Regions from separate parts of the Neomicrococcus aestuarii genome, predicted to be linked through region 2. Evidence: predicted binding sites of a transcription regulator. Region 2 holds the regulator's gene; each other region holds the start of a gene.
What was found. The regulator LexA, encoded in region 2, represses DNA repair genes until DNA is damaged. The targets are predictions, from matches to a motif close to TCGAACANNTGTTCGA.
Positions count from the first base shown of each region.

Region 1: a site for LexA is predicted at 3,287-3,302, ahead of HD598_RS07270 (HNH endonuclease signature motif containing protein). Genes of this name have one in related genera too.
Region 3: a site for LexA is predicted at 4,175-4,190, ahead of HD598_RS00495 (HNH endonuclease signature motif containing protein). Genes of this name have one in related genera too.

Region 1 is NZ_JACHDR010000001.1:1,623,439-1,629,520, forward strand. It holds gene HD598_RS07265 (ABC1 kinase family protein) at 1-1,465, shown strand, start outside; gene HD598_RS07270 (HNH endonuclease signature motif containing protein) at 1,709-3,235, opposite strand; gene HD598_RS07275 (hypothetical protein) at 3,446-3,670, opposite strand; gene HD598_RS13765 (helix-turn-helix domain-containing protein) at 3,943-4,728, shown strand; gene HD598_RS07285 (hypothetical protein) at 4,911-5,597, shown strand; tRNA gene HD598_RS07290 (tRNA-Leu) at 5,755-5,838, opposite strand; gene HD598_RS07295 (FhaA domain-containing protein) at 6,058-6,082, shown strand, end outside.
Region 2 is NZ_JACHDR010000001.1:364,839-370,920, reverse strand. It holds gene hisH (imidazole glycerol phosphate synthase subunit HisH) at 1-130, opposite strand, end outside; gene hisB (imidazoleglycerol-phosphate dehydratase HisB) at 132-752, opposite strand; gene HD598_RS01660 (histidinol-phosphate transaminase) at 883-1,998, opposite strand; gene HD598_RS01655 (LysM peptidoglycan-binding domain-containing protein) at 2,207-2,614, opposite strand; gene lexA (transcriptional repressor LexA) at 2,911-3,666, shown strand; gene HD598_RS01645 (ATP-dependent DNA helicase) at 3,759-5,801, opposite strand; gene hflX (GTPase HflX) at 5,798-6,082, opposite strand, start outside.
Region 3 is NZ_JACHDR010000001.1:108,782-114,863, forward strand. It holds gene HD598_RS00475 (dolichyl-phosphate-mannose--protein mannosyltransferase) at 1-674, opposite strand, end outside; gene HD598_RS00480 (HNH endonuclease family protein) at 772-1,452, opposite strand; gene rsmI (16S rRNA (cytidine(1402)-2'-O)-methyltransferase) at 1,589-2,452, shown strand; gene HD598_RS00490 (NAD-dependent succinate-semialdehyde dehydrogenase) at 2,575-4,062, shown strand; gene HD598_RS00495 (HNH endonuclease signature motif containing protein) at 4,309-5,784, shown strand.

The sequences.
Region 1 (6,082 bases), 1.3 Mb from region 2:
CACACGATCCGACTTGCTGCCGCCCGTTTACATCGCGGAACTCTCCAAGCTGCAGACCAATGCCACCCCGGAGCCGTGGGATGTCATCCAATCGGCCATCGAGACGTCTTTGGGCCGCCCGTTTTCCACCGCTTTTTCTTTCATCGACGAGCACCCTTTGGCGTCCGCTTCCGTGGCCCAAGTTCACACGGCTCAGACCATTGCTGGCGATTCAGTAGTGATTAAGGTTCAGCGCCCGACCGCCGTGCGGCAGGTGCAGTCCGATACCGAGATTGTGCTCCGGATTGCGCAGTGGCTCGAGAAGTCAGCTCCCTGGGCCCGGGACCTAGGCATTGTAGGAATCGCCCGCGGATTCATTGATTCCTTGCGGGAAGAGTTGGATTACCGCGTGGAACGCAACAACATGCAGGCTGTTGCGGGCGCACTTCACAAGACCAACGTGCGGGTTCCTGCCGTGTACGAATCTCTCTCAAGCACTCGCCTTCTGGTGATGGAACGCTTGGACGGCGTTCCACTCGGCGACGCTCAGCACATTCTTCGAACCATGGACGATGCTCAACGCCTCGAACTTGCTCGCGAACTCGTCTCGGCAACCCTCAAACAGATCACCCATGATGGCGTCTTCCACGCGGACCTTCACCCCGGAAACATCTTCTTGTCCGAGTCTGGACAACCAGGCCTGGTGGACTTCGGTTCCGTAGGACGATTGGATCCCAGTAGCCAGCAAGCTCTAGCCATGTTGCTCTTCGCGATCGATAAGAACGACAATCAGGCTGCTACCGATGCAATGCTCATCTTGCTGGATCGTCCAGACCAGCTCAACGAGCGCGCGTTCGAACGCACCCTCGGCCAGCTCATGGTCCGCTATCGGGGCGGTTTCAGCGGCGCCGGAAGCTCAGAAATGTTCACCGCGCTCTTTGCCCTCGTGGTGAGCCACGGCTTCACGGTGCCTCCGCAAATCGCGGCGGCTTTCCGAGCACTCGGTGCTCTCGAAGGAACGCTTCGACTGATCGACCCGAGCATCGATGTGGTGCTTCTTGCCCGCGAAGAAGGCCGACGCATCGCAACAGCGCAGTTCGGGCCAAAGAAGATCTTTGAGCAAACCGAAATGCGTTTCATGCAGGCCATCCCCGCGTTCGCATCACTGCCTCGTCGCATCAACAAGATCACCGAGGACGTGGAGCAGGGCCGCCTCTCCTTCAATGTGCGCATGCTGGCGCATCCGTCGGACCGCGGCTTCCTCAATCGACTCGTTCAGCAGTTGGTTGTCGCGGTACTTGCCGGTTCCGCTACGCTCGCGGCGATCGTTCTCATCACCGCTGAGACCGGCCCCATGCTCACCGATGGCATCCGCATCTACAGCTTCATTGGATACGTTCTGCTCTTTATGGGTTTCATCCTGGCGCTCAGATCTGTTGTCTTGGTGTTCCACAGGGACTTCCGTGGGGACGATGACCAATACTGACGCAAAGACGAGTCCAATCCTGATGCCATGATTCAGCACAAGAGTGCGGGCACAACGACGGCACAATTGGCACGCCAGCGGCACTATTGAGTTGTCAATCCACAGTCGCATCAAGACCCTTCGGCCCACGCGAAAGCTTTCTTACTAACCGGTTCATCACTCCGTCGGGTCAACACTCTGATCAGCCCAGCGCTTTGTCGGGCCCAGCACTCTGTCCGGCTCAGCCCTTCAACGAATCAGCGCTTAGACAGCCAGCGGAAGTTGGGTGGACTTCTCCGGATGGAAGTAAACGTTGCGCATAAGTGGACGTCGCGAATCTTCTTCCACTGGAGGTGTCCAGTACGGGACACCGGAGCGCATGCTGATTTCCCAGCCGGTTTCATGCACCAAGTGATGGTGGTGCGAGCAGACCATGGCAGCGTTTTCCAAGGTAGTCACACCTCCTCGGGAGTATTCGTGGACATGGTGCGCCTCGCATCTGTCCACGCCAGTGGTGCAACCAGGAAAGGTGCACCCTCTGTCCCGCGCGTAGAGGATTTTGCGTTGTTCCGCGCTGAAGAGTCGTGCGCGATTTCCCGAATCCACTACTTGTGATCCCGCTCCCAGAACAACGGGCAGCAGTTCCGCATTGCAGGCTAGTTGGCGGATGGCAGTGGGGTTAATGGGTCCGGAGTGAACAGCATCCGATCGAAACAGTCCGTCTTTCGCCACTAGCTGGGCCTCGAGACTCTTGTGGTCAATGTTCACCACCACCTGAGCTTGGTAGCCGCCATTGAGGGAGAGCTTCCCCGACGTCAGTCCTACTTTGATGGCATGGAGTGCACCGTCCAGCTTCTTCTGACCGCGCGAGCGCGAATCCTTGGGCGCTTCAATGGGCTTCCCGTTTTCGTCTGCCGCCAAGGGCAACGGCTCGCCACGTCCGTCCACGTCTATCTCTGCGTCTCCGCCAACGTGGTCAGTGGATCGCGGGTTTAGCTCAGGAGCGTAGGCGGTCATGAACGTTTCGTGTTGAAGATCGTCCATTCGCAACACCCACTCATGAAGCCCGAATTTTCGGCCCGCATAGAATGCGCCCTGATAGTCCTGTTTCACGGCTTGAGTAGGAAGGACTCCTAGCGCGTTGACTCGGTGTTCCCACGTTTTCAGCAATCGATCGACAGCTTTCGGGGTACCAGTTTGGGCCGTATAGACAAGCTCGGATTCCATTCGTTCGCACAGTTCGTCGGTTTCTTGCTCGCTAGCGCTGACTTGAGAAATGGGAGTACGTAGCTTCTCAACTCCAGCGACGATTCGGGAAGCGTTCGCAACCGAGATAGACCCTGCTTCGAAAGCTTCGCCGACAGGAACGTGCATTGGGCCTCCCTCAACAGCGCCACCCTGGGCCGCAGACACAGCGTGAGCGACCTCGAGGCGCTTATGCACCTCCCCCGGGTTGATGTGCAGCAATTGGGACAGACGCTCCACCGCGGAACGATATTTGGACCGGCGGTAAGGATTTGCTTCGTCCCGCATCAGCGCCTCGACGCCCTGTTCTACTCGGGCTGCAACTTCAACCTGCACCGCCCCGATCCGATGTGCAGTCGCTTCAGCCGCTACACCCAGTTGATCCAGCTCGGTGACGCTCGCCGGCACCACCCGGGTGGCTTCTTGAAGAAGCGCAAGATGTCTTTGCAAGACCACATAGTGATCTCGAAGCTCGTTTACCGATAAATCGGTCGCATTGAAGGTGGACAGAAGGTTGAGCAGGTCCGAAGAACTCGGGACTTCCATAACCACAACTCTATGCATCAGCCATGACACTTAGAATAAGAATCTTCGAATGTGGACAAATGTTCTAAATAAGTAGGAAAACGCGTGCCTGTGGGTGAATCCCGCACGAAAGTGACCCTGAAAGGAACGGAACCTTGGCGCTAGACGCAAGCTCCGTCGTCGTAATCAAAAAAATTCACCCCAGCAATCCGGAAGAAGAAAGCGGGAGCTTTAAGGCGAAAGCCCCAGCCAAGGGAATCGGCTGGGGCTTTCTATCATCACTCGCACCTTTTGAGGTACTGACAACGATAAGAGCCTCACCTTGAAGAATGCTGTGTTGCGGTAGTGAGTTTTCTGTTTGCCGGAAACCTCCGGAATTTCAGGGCTCATCTCCCACAAGTTTTCTGCATCTTCTTTATTACTCCCAGAAATGCATTTACGCATGTCAGATGCCACTTATGCCGTAATCTTATTACGTAAGTTGCGTTTCCCAGCGCGCCTATTCTCGTCACCTTTGGCTTCGATCGCATGTTCGCGCAGGAGGAACAAAGCTGCCTAAGCCAGACCAACCCGGAGCCCAGCGTCTCTCTCTGATGCTTGGCTCACCGCGCTCAACACCGACGAGCGCGCACACCACACGTCGTCCGCGCCATCCATCGGCATCGAACCACGTGGGCTCGTATGAAAACGCTGCCCCCGATTGGCTTCTGCATGCCCGAGGATCGGTTGTGGGCGATCACGCCGCCTATCGCGTGGACGTTCGCCGCGGATCCGCGGACAGGCAAGCGACGCCGGATGCGGACCTGATCCGGTTGGTCTTTGTGGCGGCCGGAAGCATGTCACTGACACCCAAGAATCCCGACAAGCCGCCCATTCGACTACTTGCGGGCGAAGCTCTCTACGCCCTCACCTCCATCAGCGCGCATGTTGAATGGCCCGTGAACTCAACGCTCTACGTGATCTCCGTGCCCTACCGCCGATTGACCGAGGCAGGCGTACACCTGGATGCAATCGCAGGCAAGATCGAGGCACCCAACAGCGTGCTGCATCCTGTCATGAGATTTGTGGAAGGTGTGACTGCTGTTGACCATCCCGAGGATCGATTCTCACAGTTTGTAGTGCAGGATCTCTTGGCAAGTCAGCTTGTCGCCGTGATGCTCGCGAGCAAACACTCAGACGAAGCGCAGCCACGGCTACCGGCAAGCCTGTACCAGCGCGCGCTTCGGCTTATGATCGCCCATTCGGCAGACCCTGAATTCACGCCAACCCGGTTGGCAAAGGACCTCTGCGCGTCCCTGAGAAACCTCCAACGCGCCTTCACCAGGGAGGGCACCACCGTAGCCGGGACCCTCCGCAACCTTCGCGTGGACGCGGCTCGCCAGCTCATGTCCTCGCCGGAAGGTCACTCCAACTCTCTGGAAAGCATTGCGAAACAAGTGGGGTTCACCTCGCGAGCCGCACTGCAACGTGCACTCCGAGCAACCGACAACGTGCCCGAGTTCGAAGCGATGTAACACGGACCCGCGACGCACAGCGACACCCTTTTGTGACACATCAGGACACGGTTGCGGCGATTCGCGACAACGGCTCATTAATTTGCGCCAAAGTGCACCGAACAGCTCACGCGTAACCTCCTCAGTTGCGTCTACTTGTCTTGAAAAGCCATCTGACTAGTAGGTATCAAGAGAGGGACTCCGTGTCACACCACGACTCCGCCGAAACTTCACGAAACTCCAAGCCATCCCGTCGCCGAGTAGTTTCCGCCGCAGCCTGGTCTGCACCCGTCATCGCAGCTGCCGGTGTTGCGCCGTTCGCCGCGGCGTCCACCCACAGCCTCCTCGTGGGATGGGCAGACATTTACAATCAACCGCTAGTCGGGGCGAATCTCGCGCTCTTCGACGCCACCGTCGATGCATCCGTATTGGAACAGAGGTGGCCACAAACCATCCGATTCACGAATCCACCAACCGCCTCAAGCTTCACTGGACCCCTCACAGCGCAAGTCACCATCGCGTTTACCAGCGGAATTGCTGCCATCGTTAGCACGGGAAGCTACGTTGGGCTTACCGTCAATTCTGTGACGTCCCCTTCCGGCACGGCCGAGGCAACCATTGCGGGTCGGTCGACGACTGACAATGGTTCCAACCCCGACACCACAAATACTTTCATCGACTTCGGGAATCACACCATTGCACCGGGCGCGTCAATCGACTTTGCCGTGACGTACAGGCTTGCCGAGAATGCAGTAACGTCACTCAATGCTCTGACCACCTATAGCGCCACAGTGACGGCCTACGAGGGTACATACGCGGCTTTGGGTACTTCCCTTGGTTCTGAAACCCAGCCAATCAGTGCGCTTGTCCTCGCTGGAGTACTTCAGTAGCCCTATTTAGATGACGACGACGCGGCCTCGGCTTGCGCTGTCAACGCAAGCTGCGTCGTCGTCCTAGAAATTCCGCAACCGGAAACAAGGCCGGAAACAAAAAAGCGATGCTGTGAATCTCGAATTACTCGAGACCACAGCATCGCTAATTTTTTTGTGCGCGAGGCGGGACTTGAACCCGCACGCCCTTGCGAGCACTGGCACCTGAAGCCAGCGCGTCTGCCAATTCCGCCACTCGCGCGCAATCCACAACCGAAGCCCCAGAGAGAACTTCGTGGTTGCGAAGCGTAGATAATCATACTTGCGGCTCATGCGCTCCGCCTAATCGAGATGAATAATAGGGAGTTCGATCGCAAGAATGTCCGCACAGATCGGCGAAATTCATGGGATTCTGGAGATAGCTCACAGCACGGTCACGTAGTATCGGAAAAGCTGTGCAGGTGTAGAGGGAGGAGTGCGCATGGGACTTGTAGACAATGTAGAGC
Region 2 (6,082 bases):
CCTGGGCGTTCAGGACATCGTCAGCGTTGCGGCTGAGCTTGACCTCGGCTCCCACGTGTTCGAGGGCGCGAACGGCGGAGCGAACATTTCCGGAGCCGTAGTCCAGAACGGTAACGGAGGGTTTGGACATCCTAGAGAGCGCCCTTCGTGGAAGGAATGGCATTACCAATACGTGGGTCCAGCTCGACTGCCTGACGTAGCGCGCGAGCGAAAGCCTTGAACTGTGCTTCCACGATGTGGTGCGGATCGCGGCCGCCGATGAGGGTGATGTGCATGCAAATGCCGGCGTGCAAAGCAATGGCCTCAAAGATGTGACGGGTCAGCGAACCCGTGAAGTGGCCACCAATCAAGTGGTACTCCTGACCTGCCGGCTCACCCGAGTGAACAATGAAAGGACGACCAGAGATGTCCACAACGGCGTTGGCGAGGGCTTCATCCAGTGGAACGGTGGCTTCGCCGAAGCGACGAATGCCTGCCTTGTTTCCCAAGGCGGTCTTCAGGACTTCGCCCAGAGTGATGGCGATGTCTTCTACCGTGTGGTGAACGTCGATGTGAGTGTCACCGGTGGCCTTGACCGTCAGGTCAATCAGGGAGTGCTTGGACAGTGCCGTCAGCATGTGGTCGTAGAACGGTACCGAGGTATCGATGTTGGACTGGCCCGTGCCGTCCAGGTTCAGCTCCACTACGACGCTCGACTCGCTCGTCGCGCGTTCCATACGGGCACTACGGCCGCTCAACAATTCGGCAGACATGAATTCCTTCGGTTAGGCGGTCTTACGACCAGCGGGGTCTCACCGCCACGGGTGACCAACTCGCGCACGGACCTTGAGTCACGCGGCGCTTGATGAGGAGGACGGTATGGGTTGCCTCCGGGACCTACATCTATTCTATCGGCGCAGCGTCCGACTGAGACTTTTCGAGAATTTCCTCGAGGCCGGTCAGGAATGCGGTGGTTTCAGCTTCCGTTCCAGCCGTGACGCGCAAGTGTCCTGGAATGCCCACGTCGCGAATCAGTACGCCGCGGTTCAAGAGTTCTTGCCACACGAGTGCCGGGTTCTCGAGGCCGCCAAAGAAGACGAAGTTCGAGTCACTCGAGGCTGGCTGGAGGCCCATGCGCTTGAGCTCGTCGACAATGCGATCGCGCTGCATCTTGATGTCTTCGACGTTCGCCAACAAGGCATCAACGTGCTTGAGTGCTGCGTTAGCAGTTGCTTGGGTTACTGCTGACAAGTGGTACGGCAAGCGCACTAGGCGCATGGCATCTGCGACAGATGGCGCTGCGGCCATGTAACCCAAACGCGCGCCGGCCAGAGCGAAAGCTTTGCTCATGGTTCGAGAGACGATCAACCGCTCACGGCCCTCGAGCAAGGTGAGTGCTGAAGGAGTTCCGACGTGGGAGAACTCTGCGTAAGCCTCGTCCACAATGATGATGGCGTTGGAGGCTTCCCCTGCGTCGTACACGGCCTTGATGACGTCAAGGCCAAGTGCGGTGCCGGTGGGGTTGTTGGGCGAGCACAAGAAGACAATGTTTGGCTGTGCTTCACGAACCTGCTGAGCTGCGGACTCGGCGCTTAGTTCGAAGTCGTCTGCACGGACGCCCTTGATGTATTCGGTGTCGGTACCGGCAGCAAGGAGCGGGTACATCGAGTAGGTGGGAGGGAAACCCATGGCCGAGCGGCCTGGTCCACCGAACGCTTGGAGGATGTGCTGGAGAACCTCGTTGGAACCGTTGCCGGCCCAGATGTTTGCGGCTGTTAGGTTGTGCCCCAAGTAGCCGGCCAGGCGTTCGCGTAGTTCTGAGAACTCGCGGTCCGGGTAGCGATTGAGGTTCGCAGCTGCTGCGCGCACGTCCTCGGCAATGGAATCACGTACTTCAACAGGAAGCGGATGAGTGTTCTCGTTGACGTTGAGCATGTTCGGCACGTCAAGCTGTGGCGCACCATACGGCTTCAGTCCGCGAAGGTTGTCCCGAAGCGGCAGACGTTCAAAAGGATCCATTGACTGATTCACCAGTCAATTCTAGGCAAAGACGAACAGCGGACCGGAATTTTGAGTCGTCATGACTGGAATGCACGTAGTGATATCTGTCGCTACACTGACTCCCGGCCGGCTCCAGGCCAGCCCCATTCCCCGCGGACCGACCTAGTTCCAGTGGTCCTAGTTCCAGTGGTCCTAGTTCCAGTGGCGTTCCAGTGGCGAAGTTCGGTTATGGGTGAACCGGAACGAAAATTTCCTGACCAACGCGCAAGGTCTTGCCATCGATGACGTTCAATTCCTGAATCTGTTCGATGGTTTCGCGGGGATCCTGACCTGGAGCCACTGCTTCAGCGATGCTCCACAAGGAGTCACCCTGCAAGACGGTGACCTGGACGGCGTCAACACTTGAAGGTGCCGTGGATCCTGCCAGCACGGGGCTGGTGAACAGCCCAACGAGCGCCAGCAAGGCGGCTGCCAAGGTCATGGACGGGATCCCGATGAACACCAGACGGCCCTTGCGGGTGAGTTGAAGCTTCGCCGGTCGCTGTGCCGTGCGAGGACGTGCTTTCGAAAAATCGGTCAACGACGAGCGGCCTGCAGTCGCGCGGAACGGCGATGAAATTGCGGCAATAGTCATTGTTCTCCCCTTCATTCTTTCGAAGACTTGGGCGACTTTTCGCCCCGCCTCGAATACTGCTTCGAAAACCTATAGAACATTTCTAGCACGTATCTTCGATGATTGTCGAGACACACTCGAACAAATCTTTCAAAGACGTGCGCAGGTACCGTAGTGTTAGTGCAACGGAAGCTGCTAGAACTAGTGTCCTCACGGGTACTGACACTTAGAACATAGATTCCGAATTCAGCAGGCAAACTCGGGGACTTTCGTCAAAAGATGGAACGTCAATCGACGGCAAGAGACGGGACCGGAACATGACACGGCGGACAATGACCAAGATTCAGGAACGTGCCAACGCGCACTTCCCAGGACTCACCAGTCGGCAGCTTCAGATCGTTGATGTCATTCATCGTTTGATCGAAGAAAACAGCTACCCTCCCACCATGCGAGAGATCGGCGACGCCGCCGGACTAGCATCGCTTTCCAGCGTGACCTATCAGCTTGCACAGCTCGAGCAGCGTGGAGTCATCCGTCGTGACCCTAACCGTCCCCGTGCTATCGAATTGCTGATCGAAAAGGTCGAGGCTAAGAAGTGGGCTGAAGAGCAAAAAGCTTTCGCCAAGGAATCCTCGGTCCAGAACTCTGATACGTCCGCCTCTATACCTGAAGGCCGCACCGTTTTCGTAGATAACGACGATCTCGTCGCCGTTCCGCTCGTGGGACGTATCGCCGCCGGCGGACCAATTCTTGCCGAGCAGTCGGTGGAAGACACCATGCTCTTGCCGCGAGTTCTCACCGGTCAAGGCGAACTCTTCATGCTGAAGGTCGCTGGCGACTCAATGATCGACGCCGCCATTGCGGACGGTGACTGGGTAGTTGTTCGTCGCCAGAACTCCGCCAATAACGGAGACATTGTTGCGGCTCTGCTGGACGATGAAGCCACGGTCAAGACGTTCCGTCAGCGCGATGGTCACACGTGGCTTTTGCCGCAGAACACGAACTACGAACCGATTTTGGGCGATCACGCCACCATCATGGGTCGCGTGGTTTCCGTCCTACGCGCTATCTAGCTCGCAGCAATCCGTGTTTCATTTCTAATTTCGTTTCTCAGCGGTCTTTACTGAGCGGTCTTTACTGAGCGGTCGCTTCGAAAGGGTCGCTTCTAAGCGGTCGTCGCCTGATTCTTGGCGGCGGCCGCTAGTCGTTTAAGGACACCCGTCACGACGTCGGGATCCGTGGTGGACCACATTGGCGGCAGGGACGCCTTGATGAACCCTCCATAGCGCCGGCTGACGAGACGAGAATCCAAGATTGCGACGACGCCACGATCATCCGTGGAACGAATCAGACGGCCAGCACCCTGCGCCAGCTTAGTGGCCGCGCTACTGACGGACACGCTCATAAAGCCGCTGCCACCGCGACGATCAACGTCCTGTGTGCGTGCCTTCACGAGGGGTTCGTCGGGGCGCGGGAACGGAATTCGGTCAATGATGACAAGTCGGCATGAGGTGCCCGGGACGTCAACGCCTTGCCACAAGGACATGGTGCCGAAGAGACACGTAGCTTCATTCTCAGAGAACTCTTCGACGAGTGCCTTCATGCTCGATTCGCCTTGGCACAAAATGTCATAGTCCACGCGACGCCGCAGTTCTTCGGCGGCTTCTTCGGCCGCTCGGCGGGAGGAGAAGAGGGCGAGCGTTCCGCCTTCGGAGGCGTTGATCAATCGCTCGATCTCGTCGTATGTGCGTGGGTTGACGTCTCGCGAGGGTGCGTCAAGGTGCTTCGCCACGTAGAGGACACCCTGCTTGGAGTAGTCAAACGGGCTGCCGACGTCGATTCCGGACCACGACGGCGCACCATCGCCTCTGAGCCCAAGGTTTCCGGCGGCGGTATCGAACGCCGCGCCAATCGCTAGCGTTGCGCTCGTGAGCACGACGGTACGATCTGCGAAGAGCCCCTCCCTCAGTTGCATTCCCACAGAAAGTGGGGCGACGTGCAGAACTGCGGGGGAATCTTCTGATGCGGACTGGTACCCACTACCAGGCACAAACTCGCGCGGGCGAGCCGCCCACACGACGTCGTACTGGGGAGAAGCTTCCAAGAGACGCTCGGCTTGTTCCACGATGTACATGATCTGCGACTTCGCCATCTGCATGGCTCCGTCCGGATTCGCAGAGTCAATCTTGATATCCGAGGCAACCACGCGGGCGGCCTCCCGCACCATGGTGAGCGCTTCTCGTTGCTCCTCGGTAATACCGCGTGGCAAAAGACCATCAGACACGCTAGAGACGGATTCCTCGAAGGCTCTATTGGCTCGTTCGAGTGGCTCCACAATGACTTTGGCGTGCTTGCGTGCCGCACTGGCAGCCGCGGAGATCGTGGCGACGGACAGCGGCTTGGTCACCGAATTGGTGACACGATCCTCGAGCTCGTGGGCTTCATCCACCACCACAATGTCGAACTCTGGCAGGACGGCAAGACCTTCGAAAGCGGCGATCGCCAAGAGCGCGTGGTTGGTGACCACAATGTCGGCTTGCGCAGCCTTTTTACGGGCCAACTCGCTGAAACACTCTTCCGCCATAGGGCAGCGTTGCGACCCTAGGCACTCGATCGCGCTGACGGACACCTGGCGCCAGGCCTTGTCCGAGACGCCGGGCGTCAACTCGTCGCGGTCACCGGTTTCGGTGTCTTCAGCCCAATCCCGCAAACGAACAATTTCTTGCCCCAGAGCGCTCGAAGGCGAGGCAGCTTGATGGGGAGCGGCGGCCGCACCGTCGGCCCAATCGAACAGCGCATCCGTGGGCTCCTCCGGGTATCCCCCGCCCAGCTTGTGCTTGCACACGTAGTTGGAGCGGCCCTTCAGCAGGACCGCATCCACGGGACGAGGTAACTCGGGTTCCAGGTTCTTCAAGAGCCGCGGAAGGTCACGGCCCACAATCTGGCTTTGGAGCGCCAGAGTAGCGGTGGAGATGATGATGGGCTTCTCGGCGCTGAGCGAGTGATAAATCGAGGGCACCAGGTACCCCAAAGACTTTCCCGTTCCGGTGCCGGCCTGGACCAAAAGGTGCCCACCCTTTTCAAAGGATTCGATCACCTTTTGGGCCATTTCGTGTTGCCCGGAACGCGCTTGCCCGCCCATTTTGGACACGGCAAGCGTCAGCAGTTCATCAACGCGCTCGGCGCCGTTCAGCTCCTCATCGATCATGCTTGGGTAGCGCCCTCCGAAGGAGTTACCACAAAGGGTTCCAGCTCGGCCGCAAAGTCCTGGCGCACCTTGATATGCATGCGAGTACCCTCCTCCACGTGATCCATGGCGATAATTTCCGCCGATTGCTCGTGCAGACGGCTGACCAAGTCACCACGCTGATACGGAATCACCACATCCAGCTCCACGCCGGGACGTGGAATGGACTCGGACACTTCCTGAAGAAGCTCCTCGATTCCGTAACCGGTTCGAGCCGAAACCACCATAGTGCGCGGTTCGCG
Region 3 (6,082 bases), 260 kb from region 2:
GCGGCCTGGGCAGCAACTCGGGCAGCGAGTTTGCGGCGCCCGTCATCGCGGTCAACCAACAGGAAGTACAGGGCTGCCACCACGAAGAACATGAGGAAAATATCCAGCAGTCCCGTGCGGGAGAGCACTAGTTGGTGTCCGTCCACGGCCACCAACAATCCGGCGAGCGCGCCGAGCGCTACGGACCGGAACATGCGTTGGGCAATCAGCGCGGTGAAGAGCACGGCGAGCGTGCCAAAGAACGCCGGGCCGGAGCGCCAGCCCATGCCGTTTTCCCACCCGAAGACCAGCATGCCAAGCGCGATCATCCACTTGCCCAGAGGCGGGTGAACCACATATTCGGGGCCACCGGCTAGGACGGGTGCGCCGGCGAGGAAACCTTCGTTGGGGTCTTCTGGCCACTGCAGCTCGTACCCGGCCTGAAGCATGGTGTACGCGTCTTTGACGTAGTAGGTCTCATCAAAGATCAGGGCGTGCGGGTGATCTAGATTGATGAACCGCATGATGCCCGCAAGAACGGTGATCAGCAGCGGGACAATCCAGCCCAGCCGGCCGGCGGACCAGCGGCGCATTCCGCGGGGGAGCTCGAGGAGCCGCGCCAGCAGGGATTCTTCGGTGAAAGCCTGTTTCGGATCGACGACGCGACGCGCGGCGTCCGGTTTCACAAGGCTCACCCTGTGAACTTTACCGGCTAACACTTCCCAAACTGGGCAACTCCTCGAGCGTCCATGGAATTCATGGCAGTTGTTGAGAAAGGATGCGCCAGCGCTACTAGCGGCGGGCGACCGTCACGGTGACGTTCGGGCAACCGGCTGCCAAGCGAGTCAGTGCCGCCTTCTCCGTGGCGTCCACGGTGAGGCCCCAACGCTTCTTCACGGCAACCCAGCTGGTGACGTACGCGCAACGGTTCTTCGGTGGCAACCACTGCTCGGGGCCGCGCGCTCCCTTGGAGGAGTTCAATGCGCTGGTCTGAGCGTTCAGGGTGCGCTTGTCAGAGATGTCGTTGTAGAACGCCACGCGCTTGGCTTGCGTCCACTTCTTCGCGCCGGATCCCCAGGCTTCGTGGACGGGAACGGTGTGGTCGATCTGAACGGTGGTGGCGCTCGTGTGGATTTTGTTGTCCCACGTGGTCACCCATTTGCCGTACTTCACGCTACAGCGGCGCGAAGAGGTGTAGGTGGCCGTGACGCGGGTTTCCTGCAAGAGGACTTCGTGGCGCGAGTTTTGGCAGTCCTTGTTGGCGTCGATCCACTGACCGAAGTAACGGTCGCGGTCATAGCCAGAGTTAGATTCTGCTGCGACTACCAAAGACTTCACCGCGGTGCGCAACGGTGCGCTGTACGTGGTGCCGGCGTCGGCAGGAGCTGCGCCACTGACGGCGATCAGTGCGATCGCAAGGGTGGAGGCCGCGGTAGCGACGAAAGTGCGAAGAGAAGAGAGAGGCGATGCCAAGGTGTGTGACTCCAGTGATGCTGATGAGTTTCGAGGATCTCCCAAAACACAAGAGATTCAGCATATCTACTAGTCAGCGCAGAGACTCGAACTGTGACAAGTTCCCCGGTTGTGGCGCGGTGCGTAGGCTAGAGGGATGGAACGTTCAGTCTCCCCGTTGCGCCCGGGTGAAATCGTGTTGGCCGGGACCCCCATTGGAAATTTGGGGGATACGACGCCGCGGCTTGAGCACGCGCTCCGCACCGCGGACATTGTGGCCGCGGAGGATACGCGCCGACTCCACCACTTGGTCAACGCCCTCGGTATCACGCTCTCAGGGAGCGTCGTGAGCTATCACGAGCACAACGAAGCGGAGCGGGCAGCGGAACTGCTAGCTGCGGCGTCGTCCGGGAAAACCGTAGTGATTGTGTCCGATGCCGGCATGCCCACCGTCTCCGACCCCGGGTTCCGCGCCGTGCACGCCGCCATGGAAGCGGGCGTGAACGTCACGGCGATTCCTGGCCCGAGCGCCGTGCTGACTGCGCTCGCCGTCTCCGGCTTGCCCACGGACCGTTTCACCTTCGAAGGGTTCATCCCTCGCAAGGCGGGGGACCGGGCGGAGCGGCTCTCCGAGCTCTCAACGGAACGGCGCACCATGGTGTTCTTCGAGGCTCCGCACCGGGTGGAAGCGCTGTTGGGCGCCATGATCGACGCTTTTGGTGCTTCTCGCCGTGTCGCGGTGTGCCGCGAACTGACAAAGCTCCACGAAGAAATCATCCGCGGCCCGCTCGAAGACGTCCACGCCTGGGCGAAAGACAACGAGGTGCGCGGCGAGATTGTGGTGGTGCTCGAGGGAGCCCCCGCGCAAGAAAAAGCGCAAGCCACGGACCTGGTGGGAAGCGTGAACGAACTCATCGAATCCGGGCTCCGACTCAAAGAAGCCGTCCAAGCGGTAGCGCAGCGCGAACGCGTGCCACAGCGGGACCTCTACGCCGCTGTGGTGGAGTCCAGAAAGAAGTAACCAATCCGTTGTGCGCGCGGACAAAGAACTGGCTAAGTAATTGTGCGTACTCAAATTGGAGTTGATTTAGCGGTGGACTACCGTGGAACCAATTCTTCCCGTCTACTAGTGCGGAGATCACTATGACTATCACTCCTGAACGCGAAGCCGAACTACTGGCCTCGACCCCCAAGGGTCTGCTCATCAATGGCGAATGGCGCGACGCTTCCGACGGCGGCACGTACGACGTCCACGACCCAGCCACCGGCAAGGTCCTCGCGACCCTCGCCTCCGCTACCTCCGAGGACGCGATTGCAGCCCTCGACGCTGCCGATGCAGCACAGGCCAAGTGGGCACTGACCGCTCCTCGCGAGCGCTCGATCATCCTTCGCCGCGCCTTCGACATCATCGCTGAGCGTGCCGAGGACTTCGCCCTCATCATGACCCTCGAAATGGGCAAGCCTTTCAAGGAAGCCCTCGGCGAGGTCACCTACGGCAACGAGTTCTTGCGCTGGTTCTCCGAAGAAGCAGTGCGCGACTACGGCCGCTACGTCACCACCCCAGAAGGCAAGAACAAGATCCTCGTGCAGCGCAAGCCAGTCGGCCCAGCCCTGCTAGTGACCCCCTGGAACTTCCCGCTCGCCATGGCCACCCGCAAGGTCGGCCCAGCGCTCGCAGCAGGTTGCACGGCCATCTTGAAGCCAGCAAAGCTCACCCCGCTCACCTCCCAGCTGTTTGGCCAGGTCCTTATCGAGGCCGGCGTCCCAGCAGGTGTCGTGAACATCGTGTCCTCCAAGTCCGCATCCGGCATCTCCGGTCCGCTCATGAAGGATCACCGCCTCCGCAAGATCTCCTTCACCGGCTCCACCCCAGTGGGACGCCAGTTGCTCAAGGACGCCGCCGACAACGTGCTGCGCACCTCGATGGAACTTGGCGGCAACGCTCCGTTCATCGTCTTCGAAGACGCTGACCTGGACAAGGCTGTTGAAGGCGCCATGGCTGCCAAGATGCGCAACATGGGCGAGGCTTGCACCGCCGCTAACCGTTTCTTGGTTCAGGACACGGTTGCCGATGAGTTCACCAAGAAGTTCGCTGCCGCTTTGTCTGCTTTGAAGCTGGGCCGCGGTACCGAAGAAGATTCGCAGGTTGGCCCCATCATCGACTCGGGCGCTCGCGATGACATCCACGAGCTCGTGACGGCTGCTGTTTCTGCCGGCGCTTCCGTGGTTACCGGCGGCCAGAAGGTAGAAGGCGATGGCTTCTTCTACCAGCCAACCGTCTTGAACAACGTGCCTAACGACGCCGAGATCCTCCGCCAGGAAATCTTCGGACCGGTTGCTCCTGTCACCACGTTCGCTACCGAAGCTGACGCCATCAAGCTGGCTAACGCTTCCGAGTACGGCTTGGCGTCCTACGTCTTCACGAAGGACTTCTCCAAGCTCTTGCGCGTGGCTGAGCAGATCGAATTCGGCATGGTGGGCTTCAATGCCGGCGTCATCTCCAACGCTGCGGCACCTTTCGGTGGCGTGAAGCAGTCCGGTCTGGGCCGTGAAGGCGGTGCCGAGGGTATCGACGAATACACCACCGTGCAGTACATCGGCATTGCTGATCCTTTCGCTGACGCTAAGTAGTTCTTAGCTTCAATCGCAATAGCGCGTCGCTTCCTTTCGGGGAGGCGGCGCGCTTTGTATTTAAGCACTGAGTACGACGGCGATGAACTGTTCTTCGACGCGTTGTGGATATCCGAACATATAATCTATAACTGTGGGTAAATGAAAAATACTTATCCACAAATTAGCCGATTTAGTGGTTATTCGCTTGTATGTTCGATAGGGTTGATTTATCAATTCGATCCCGAGGCTACGGGGGCTGATCGCATGACCACCACGCCACTACTCCAACGAATGCTCACTTACTCAGACTCTTTGCGGGCTGAGTTCGATTCCCTATCCGACACCCAGCTGACCCGACTCAGCGATGACCAATGGGCGGAGTATGCTGACGCAGTCGAAGCCATGTCCCGGTTTCTCACGCGGTTTCAGGTGCATGCCGCTGCCGCGTTTGTTCGTGCGGCGCAGGACGCTCAGGCTGCTGGAGTGGGCACGCGATTGCGCACGAAAACTCCTGAGGAGCGTTTGGCTGAACGACTAGGCGTGACGAAGTCTGAGATCCGTCGGCGCGTGGCTCTCGCCGACTCCTTGCAGGAAAACACCGATGAATACGGTCAACCGATAGCTCCGAAGTACCCGGCAGTGGCCGAGCTGTTCAATCAGGGTGGGACTAGCCTGTCCGTGGCTTCGACGATGATTCGTGAGCTCGACAAAGCCACAGTCCTCTCAAATGCCACGCCCGAACTGGATACTGCTCGGGTGCGGCGTGAGATGGAAGCCGCCCTTGTTCACGCCCAGCATCAAGGTGGAGCACCGTTGGTGACGACGGTCGGTAAGAACTGGTTGAACCGTTTGAACACGAAGAACATTCAGCCGACCCCGGAGCTGGCGAAACAATTTCAAGGCTTGCACCTGATCGGCCGCAAGTACGGGTTGAACCATGGCGAATTCTATTTGGATGATGAGCAATGGGCGACCCTTCTCGCGGGCTCCTCGTTTGAAGCGAATCCACGCATCAAGACCACAAACGGTGCAAACGGTGCAAACGGTTCATCGGACACCCTTTTAGATGACGCCGTTTCGTGCCCATCAGATGATGATGCCGTGGCGGGCGAGCTGAAAGACATTCGAACACGTCCACAGAAGCTCGCTGACGGACTGATGCGCTCGATTCAAGCCGGGCTGTCCACGAACAAGCTCCCATGGAACGGCGGTTTGCGTCCTCAGGTCATGGTGACGATCGATGAGGAGACGTTGCAAGGTCGGATTGCTTCGGCGAAGACCTTCCAATCGCACTCGGCGCAGGTCGGACCGATCGACCCAGGCTTGATTCGACGAATCGCCTGCAATGCTGACATCCTGCCAGTCGTATTGAACGGTGAAGGACGAGTCCTTGACGTTGGGGCACCGCAGAGACTTTTCACTACAGAGCAACGGAAGATCTTGTACGCGAGAGATCTCGGGTGTTCCGCACCGGGATGCACGGTTCCTGCGGATGGTTGCGAAGCGCACCACGTTCAGGAATGGAGCAAGGGCGGACCGACCACCATCGAGAACGGGGCGCTGGTTTGCCATTTTCACCACAAGCTCGTGCATGACACTCCATGGAAGATCGACATGAGCAGAGCCGTGCCTTATTGGGTGCCGCCGAAAGCGGTCGATCCAGATCAGAAACCACGACGGAACTACCACTTTCATCCCGAGATTCTTGGGTTCGGCAGCGCCGAAGAAGCCACCGGCTAGAGCTTTGTCCGGAAAACCATCGATACCGAGGAGTCGTATCCCGCGCACTAGCCGATGACCTGCAAATAGATCAGGCAACACCGGCATGAGCGTGCGCACGAAGAGGGCCGCCGAACGGGGCCCATCCTGCCCGCGTCAACAACCAGCAGGCCACAACCATTGGCCGTGCGAAGTTCATGTTGTCTTGAAAACTGAATAGAGGGGCCCAACGCTCAGCAACAGCGTTGGGCCGGATGTTCGACAGCAGACAGCAGACAGCAGACAGCAGACTGCAGTCAGCAGCCGGCAGGCGGCAGCC